Regions from separate parts of the Enterobacter cloacae complex sp. ECNIH7 genome, predicted to be linked through region 2. Evidence: predicted binding sites of a transcription regulator. Region 2 holds the regulator's gene; the other holds the start of a gene.
The links. Region 2 encodes CRP, which controls carbon source genes, mostly activating them, when cyclic AMP is high. Its sites were predicted from a motif close to ATGTGANNNNNNTCACAT; they were not measured.
Positions count from the first base shown of each region.

Region 1: the regulator CRP is predicted to act here: its motif matches at 2,424-2,441, upstream of WM95_RS12320 (sugar transporter).

Region 1 covers NZ_CP017990.1:2,488,417-2,492,631, reverse strand. The annotation lists gene ptrR (putrescine utilization regulator PtrR) at 1-211, shown strand, start outside; gene WM95_RS12335 (GNAT family N-acetyltransferase) at 165-647, opposite strand; gene WM95_RS12330 (PhzF family phenazine biosynthesis protein) at 732-1,523, opposite strand; gene WM95_RS12325 (PhzF family phenazine biosynthesis protein) at 1,551-2,339, opposite strand; gene WM95_RS12320 (sugar transporter) at 2,517-3,713, shown strand; gene WM95_RS12315 (MarC family NAAT transporter) at 3,757-4,215, opposite strand, start outside.
Region 2 covers NZ_CP017990.1:4,744,951-4,749,165, forward strand. The annotation lists gene WM95_RS23750 (YheU family protein) at 1-145, shown strand, start outside; gene WM95_RS23755 (phosphoribulokinase) at 176-1,045, shown strand; gene WM95_RS23760 (OsmC family protein) at 1,112-1,516, opposite strand; gene crp (cAMP-activated global transcriptional regulator CRP) at 1,828-2,460, shown strand; gene WM95_RS23770 (YccS/YhfK family putative transporter) at 2,518-4,215, shown strand, end outside.

The sequences.
Region 1 (4,215 bases), 2.3 Mb from region 2:
CTGCGTCATTGCGGGCGCGGGTATCGCGCTGATGCCGCGCTCGATGCTGGAGAGTATGCCGGGACATCATCAGGTTGAAGCCTGGCCGCTGGCGGAAAACTGGCGCTGGCTCACTACCTGGCTGGTGTGGCGGCGCGGGGCGATGACCCGCCAGCTGGAAGCCTTTATAGCGCTGCTAAACGAACGTCTTCAACCAGCGCCTTCTCCATAAACAGGCTGAGCGGATCGTCAGCGTACGGGGCAAACGCCGGACGCAAATCGTACCCGCACTGCTCGTACAGGCGAACCGCGGCGCGCTGTTTGATGCCCGTCTCCAGCCTTACCGTGTGGCAATGACGGCTCAGGGCCTCATCTTCCAGGGCGGCCAGCAGCGTTTCACCCAGATGCTGCCCGCGATGGGCCGGATCGATATAAACCCGCTTCATCTCCCCCGTTCCGTCGCCGTTGAGCACGATGGCGCCGCAGCCCACGGCGTGCAGCTGCTGGTCACGAATGACCATCAGGATCAGCGAGGCTTCCGGCAGCGCGGACAGGTCGAGAAGATGATTGCTTTCGGCGGGATAGAGTTCGCTCTGGTAGCGGTCAAGCGCCGCGATCAGGTTGAGAATGTCCGGATGACGTGCAGATTCAGAGGTAATGGAATACATGGCAGGCTCCTTGCTGTTTTTATATCAACATAGCTCAGGCCTGCCGGGGTGGTTCATAGTATTAACTTATAGCGCGTCACTCGGCTAGCGCAGGAAGATTCGCCCTTTCAGATACAGGGTCGCCTGGCCGCCAATCAGCACGCGGTCGCCCTTCAGCTCGCAGCGCAGATCCCCGCCACGGTATGACACCTGGCGGGCATTGAGTGACGTTTTGCCCAGCTTTTCGCTCCAGTAAGGGATCAACATGCTGTGGGCGGATCCGGTGACCGGATCTTCCGGCACCCCTTCGCCCGGGCAGAAGAAGCGGCTGACGAAGTCATACTCTTCTCCCGGGGCCGTCACGCAGACCATTTTATCCAGCGGAAGCATGGCCCCGATATCCGGCGTTAACGCTTCAACCTGCTGCTGGCTCTCCAGCACCACCATGTAATCGCGTCCGACGCGCACCTCTTTTGCCGCGGTGATGCCCAGCGCGCTAAACAGCAGCGCAGGTGGGTTCTCGACAACCTCCGTCGACCACGCGGGGAAGTTCAGCGTCAGCCAGTCGCCGCTGCGTTTGACGGTCAGCTCGCCGACAAAGCGCGTGGTGAAGGTGATTTCGGTATGCGGGTAATCAAGGTATTCGAAAATGACGTGCGATGCGGCAAGCGTAGCGTGACCGCAGAGGTTAATTTCATCCAGCGTGGTAAACCAGCGCAGCTCAAACCCGCCGTCGGTGCGCACGAAAAAGGCGGTCTCAGACTGGTTATGCTGCTGCGCCATTTTGAGCAGCGTCTCGTCCGGCAGCCACTCTTCCAGAGGACATACCGCTGCGGCGTTGCCGCCAAAGGTTTTATCGCTGAAGGCATCCACCAGATAAAAATCAATTTCCTGCATTGTCTCTTCCTCTCTTGTTATGGATTTTTAGCGCAGAAAAACTGTGCCTTTCAGATAAAGCGCGGCCTGCCCGCTCATCAGCACGCGCGAACCTTTCAGCTCACAGCGTACATCGCCGCCGCGCGCGGAAACCTGACGGGCAAACATCGTGGTTTTGCCCAGCTTTTCGCTCCAGTACGGGATCAGCATGGTATGTGCGGAGCCGGTGACCGGGTCTTCCGGGACGGAAACGCCCGGTGAGAAAAAGCGGCTGACAAAATCATATTCCCCCTCACCGCGCGCCGTAACGCTCACCTTATGCTCGCCTGGCGTCATCGCCGAGAAGCGTGGCGCAAGCGCTTCAACCTGCTGGCGATTCTCCAGAACGATCAGCCAGGCGCGCCCTTTACGGGCTTCAACGTAGCGGCTGATACCCAGCGCCGAGAGCATCTCCGGCGGGGGTGTCTCTTCATGGGTTGGGCATGCCGGGAAGTCCAGCGTCATCCACTCCCCCTCCCGGCTGACCGTCAGGCGGCCAGAGGCGGTATCAAAGTGGATCCGCGAATCCGGGTAATCCAGCTCGGTAAACAGCACGTGCGCGGCCGCAAGCGTAGCGTGGCCGCAGAGATTGACTTCGGTAAGCGTGGTAAACCAGCGTAGCTCAATGCCCCCTTTACTGCAGACGAAAAAAGCCGTCTCCGACTGATTATGCTGCTGCGCCATTTTCAGCAAGGTCTCATCGGGTAACCATTCCTTGAGCGGGCAAACGGCGGCCGGATTGCCGCCAAATGAGGTATCGCTGAACGCATCTACCAGATAAAAATCAATCTCCTGCATTGTCTTACCGCCTGTTTTTATTGTGTTGTTCTTTTATATTCAATGAAAACGGCGTTCCCGGCTACCGCTTTCATAAGGTAAATATTGAGATCTGCATCACATAATGGTTGAGTTTTCGCCGTTCAACGTTTTAAGATCGTCTCCTCTTCTTTTCAGCAACGAATCTCCGACATCCCTATGACAACGAACACAGTTTCCCGCAGGGTTGCGTGGCTACGCGTGGTCACGCTGGCCATTGCCGCGTTTATTTTTAACACCACAGAATTTGTTCCGGTTGGGCTGTTGTCTGACATCGCTGAAAGTTTCCAGATGGAAACGGCGCAGGTGGGCATTATGTTGACCATCTACGCCTGGGTAGTGGCGCTGATGTCCTTACCGTTTATGCTTTTGACCAGCCAGATGGAGCGGCGCAGGCTGCTGATCGGTCTGTTTGTCTTGTTCATCGCGAGCCACGTGCTGTCGTTTATGGCATGGAATTTTACGGTGCTGGTCATTAGCCGTATCGGCATTGCCTTTGCCCATGCGGTGTTCTGGTCGATCACCGCGTCGCTGGCTATTCGACTCGCACCGGCGGGGAAACGCGCCCAGGCGCTGAGCCTGATTGCCACCGGTACCGCGCTGGCGATGGTGCTGGGTCTGCCGATTGGCCGCATCGTGGGGCAATACTTCGGCTGGCGCACGACCTTCTTCGCCATCGGTATGGGCGCGCTGGCGACGCTGGTATGCCTGATTAAACTGCTGCCCGCGCTGCCGAGCGAACATTCCGGCTCGCTGAAAAGCCTGCCGCTGCTGATGCGTCGCCCTGCGCTACTGAGCATCTACCTGCTGACCGCCATCGTCGTGACGGCACACTACACGGCGTACAGCTACATTGAACCGTTTGTACAGGTGGTGGCGGGCTTTAGCGCCAGCTTTGCCACCGTCTTACTGCTGATCCTCGGCGGCGCGGGCATTATCGGCAGCGTGCTGTTTGGCAAGCTGGGTAACCGACACGCCTCCTTGCTGGTGAGCAGCGCCATCGGCCTGCTGCTGGGCTGTCTGCTGTTGCTGATGCCCGCCGCGGGCAGTGAAAGCCATCTGGCGATCCTCAGCCTGTTCTGGGGCGTGGCGATCATGATTATTGGCCTGGGTATGCAGGTGAAAGTGCTGGCCCTGGCGCCGGATGCGACGGACGTCGCCATGTCGCTGTTCTCGGGGATTTTCAATCTGGGCATTGGCGCGGGGGCGCTGGTGGGAAATCAGGTCATCCTGCACGTGTCGATGTCGGCCATTGGCAACCTGGGGGCTATTCCGGCGCTGGTGGCGCTGGTCTGGTCGGTGCTCATCTTCCGTAAATGGCCGGTGGCGCTGGAGGAGCAGGGTCAGCACGGGTGAGCCTTCTTGCCGGGTGGCGGCTTCGCCTTACCCGGCAATCACATCAATGATAGGTCTTAATAATTTCCAGCACGCCGTTAATAATAAACTGCACGCCCATACAGACCAGTAAGAAGCCCATTAGCCGGGAAATCGCCTCGATACCGCCCTTGCCTACCCAGCGCATGATGGCGCCGGAGCTGCGCAGCGACGCCCACACGATAACCCCGATAATCGCAAAAATCAGCGGTGGCGCAACCGTCAGCACCCAGTCCGGGAAGGTTGCGCTGTCACGCACCGTCGAGGCGGAGCTGATGATCATCGCGATGGTACCAGGCCCCGCCGTGCTCGGCATGGCAATCGGAACAAAGGCGATATTCGCACTCGGTTCGGTTTCCAGCTCTTCCGATTTGCTGGCCGCTTCCGGCGACTCATGCGCTTTTTGCGCCGGGAACAGCATGCGGAAACCGATAAAGGCCACAATCAGCCCCCCGGCGATACGCAGGCCAGGGATGGAAATCCC
Region 2 (4,215 bases):
CACCGATTATGGTGAACAGGAACGCTCGCTTGAGCAAAAGGTCAACGATGTTAAGCGCCAGCTGAAAAGCGGCGACGTGGTGCTGGTGTGGTCAGAACTGCATGAGACGGTCAATATCATGCCCCGCAACGCGTTTCACGGCTGATCTTCCACCCTTTTCAGTCAGGGAGTTGCTATGTCTGCCAGACATCCGGTTATTGCCGTTACGGGGTCGAGTGGTGCAGGAACCACCACCACCAGCCTCGCATTTCGCAAGATTTTCGCCCAGCTGAATCTCCGTGCGGCGGAGGTCGAAGGCGACAGCTTTCACCGCTACACGCGTCCGGAGATGGACATGGCCATTCGTAAGGCGCGCGATTCGGGTAAACACATCAGCTACTTCGGCCCGGAAGCCAATGACTTCGGCCTGCTGGAACAAACCTTTATAGAGTATGGCAAGAGCGGCAAAGGGCAGTCCCGCAAGTATCTGCACACCTATGATGAAGCCGTACCCTGGAATCAGGTGCCGGGAACCTTTACCCCGTGGCAGCCGCTGCCGGAACCCACCGACGTCCTGTTTTACGAAGGATTGCACGGCGGCGTGGTCACCCCTCAACACGACGTGGCGCGCCACGTGGATCTGCTGGTCGGCGTGGTCCCTATCGTTAACCTGGAGTGGATCCAGAAGCTGACGCGTGACATGAGCGAGCGCGGCCATTCGCGAGAGGCTGTGATGGACTCGGTGGTGCGCTCCATGGAGGATTACATCAACTTCCTGACGCCGCAGTTCTCCCGCACCCATATCAACTTCCAGCGCGTGCCGACGGTGGACACCTCCAACCCGTTTGCCGCTAAAAGCATCCCGTCGCTGGATGAGAGCTTTGTGGTGATCCATTTCCGCAATCTCGAAGGCATTGACTATCCCTGGCTGCTGGCGATGCTGCAGGGCTCGTTTATTTCGCACATGAATACGTTAGTCGTGCCGGGCGGGAAAATGGGGCTGGCGATGGAGCTCATCATGACGCCGCTGGTGGAGCGACTGATGGAAGGGAAGCAGATCGCGTGAGCATGTTCCCTCTCCCAGTGGGAGAGGGTTAGGGTGAGGGCATCAACACGCACGATGCCCCATCAATCACGCCTCGATCACTTCATACGAATGGGTGATTTTTACCGCTTTCTCCAGCATTAACGCCACAGAGCAGTACTTCTCCGCAGACAGGTCCACCGCACGTGAGACCGCCGCGTCTTTCAGTTCTTTACCGGTGACCACAAAGTGCAGGTTAATATGGGTGAACAGGCGTGGCGCCTCATCGCGACGCTCTGATGTGAGTTTAACCTCACAATCCGTCACGTCATGACGTCCTTTTTGCAGAATCGACACCACGTCAATGGCGCTGCAACCCCCTGCCGCCATCAGCACCATTTCCATTGGGCTTGGCGCTTTATCGCCGGAGTTACCGTCCATCAAAATCTGGTGTCCTGATGCGGATTCGCCCAGGAACGTTAAACCTTCAACCCACTTCACGCGCGCTTGCATATTCATTAACTCCAACGTTGCATTTTTGGTGACAGATTACGCGTGCGTTACATTTCTCGCAATGGAAGGCGACCTGCATCATGCTGAAGCGAGACACCAGGAGACACGCGGCGAAAGCTATGCTAAAACACTCAGGATGCTACAGTAATACATTGACGTTACACGTGTATGCAGAGGACATCAAACTTTACTGGCTGCGAAACGTTACGGTAGCCGACTTCCCAGGGTATGGGTAAGAATTCGATTGCAACCCCAGAGTCCGGATGCATCTGATGACTCTGGTGACAGCTTATAACAGAGGATAACAGCGCATGGTGCTTGGCAAACCGCAAACAGACCCGACTCTCGAATGGTTCTTGTCTCATTGCCACATTCATAAGTACCCATCGAAGAGCACGCTGATTCACCAGGGTGAAAAAGCGGAAACGTTGTATTACATCGTTAAAGGCTCGGTGGCAGTGCTGATCAAAGATGAAGAAGGGAAAGAGATGATCCTTTCTTATCTGAACCAGGGCGATTTCATCGGTGAACTGGGCCTGTTTGAAGAGGGCCAGGAACGTAGCGCCTGGGTTCGTGCAAAGACAGCATGTGAAGTGGCTGAAATTTCTTACAAGAAGTTCCGTCAGCTGATTCAGGTTAACCCTGACATCCTGATGCGTCTTTCTTCCCAGATGGCGCGCCGTCTGCAGGTCACGTCAGAGAAAGTGGGTAACCTCGCCTTCCTGGACGTTACCGGCCGTATCGCACAAACCCTGTTGAACCTGGCGAAACAGCCAGACGCAATGACCCACCCGGACGGCATGCAAATTAAAATTACCCGTCAGGAAATTGGTCAGATCGTCGGTTGCTCCCGTGAAACAGTGGGCCGTATCCTGAAAATGCTGGAAGATCAAAACCTGATCTCCGCCCACGGTAAAACCATCGTGGTCTACGGAACGCGTTAATTCCGCTCAAACGGCGTGTCACCGCAGGGTGTCACGCCGTTTTTGTCTCTACTCCCCATGTGGCGCAGGCTGATCTATCACCCGGAAGTTAACTACGCACAGCGGCAAACGCTGGTGTTGTGTCTTCCTGTGGCCATAGGCCTGATCCTCGGACATCTTCAGCAAGGCCTGCTGTTTTCCCTCGTGCCCGCCTGCTGCAACATCGCCGGTCTGGACACGCCGCATAAGCGCTTTTTCAAACGCCTGATTATCGGTGGCTGCCTGTTTGCCGGCTGTAGCCTCGCCGTGCAGCTTCTGCTTGCCCGGGATATCCCGCTGCCGCTGATCCTGACCGTGCTGGCGATGACGCTCGGCGTCACGGCGGAAATCAGTTCGCTGCACGCCCGCCTGCTTCCCGCCTCGCTGATTGCGGCTATTTTCACGCTGAGCCTCGCCGGGAACATGCCGGTGTGGGAGCCGCTGCTGATCTACGCCCTGGGGACATTATGGTACGGGCTATTTAACTGGTTTTGGTTCTGGCTGTGGCGCGAACAGCCGCTGCGTGAATCCCTGAGCCTGCTCTATGTGCAGCTTGCGGATTACTGCGAAGCCAAATATACCCTGCTCACCCAGCATACCGACCCGGAAAAATCCTTACCGCCGCTGCTGACGCGCCAGCAGAAGGTGGTGGATCTCATAAGCCAGTGCTATCAGCAGCTGCATATGCTCGCCGCCAACAAGAACCACGAATACAAACGGCTGCTGCGCACCTTCCAGGTCGGGCTGGATCTGCAGGAGCACATCTCCGTAAGCCTTCATCACCCGCAGGAGGTGCAAAAGCTGGTCGAGCGCAGCCACGCCGAAGCGGTGATCCGCTGGAACGCACAAACCGTGTCCGCACGTCTGCGCGTGCTGGCCGATGATATTCTCTACCACCGCTACCCCACGCGCTTTAACATGGAAAAACAGCTGGGCGCGCTGGAGAAAATCGCCCGCCAGCATCCCGATAACCCGGTCGGCCAGTTTGCCGCCTGGCACTTCAGCCGCATCGCCCGCGTGTTGCGCACGCAGCGCCCGCTTTATCCCCGCGACCTGATGGCGGATAAGCAAAAACGGCTTCCGTTATTGCCCGCGCTCAGGAGCTATCTTTCCCTTAAATCGTCCGCCCTGCGCAACGCCGCCAGGATTAGCGTTATGCTCAGTACCGCCAGCCTGATGGGCATGGCGCTGCACCTGCCGAAACCGTACTGGATCTTAATGACCGTGCTGTTTGTCACCCAGAACGGCTACGGCGCCACGCGGGTGCGTATTCTGCACAGGGCTGGCGGAACGATGGCCGGGCTGATCATTGCGGGCGTAACGCTACACTTCCACGTGCCGGAAGGCTATACCCTGGCAGGCATGCTGGCGATCACGCTGGTGAGCTACCTGATTATCCGCAAAAATTACGGCTGGGCGATGGTGGGCTTTACGGTGACGGCGGTATATACCCTGCAGCTGCTCACGCTCAATGGCGAACAGTTTATTATCGCCAGGCTGATTGATACCCTGATCGGCTGCCTGATTGCCTTTGGCGGAATGGTCTGGCTGTGGCCGCAGTGGCAGAGCGGGCTGCTGAGGCAGAACGCCCACGACGCGCTGGAAGCCGACCAGCAGGCTATTCGCCTGATCCTGAGCGACGACCCGCAGCCCTCCCCGCTGGCCTATCAGCGGATGAAGGTCAACCAGGCGCACAACGCCCTGTTTAACTCGCTCAACCAGGCGATGCAGGAGCCG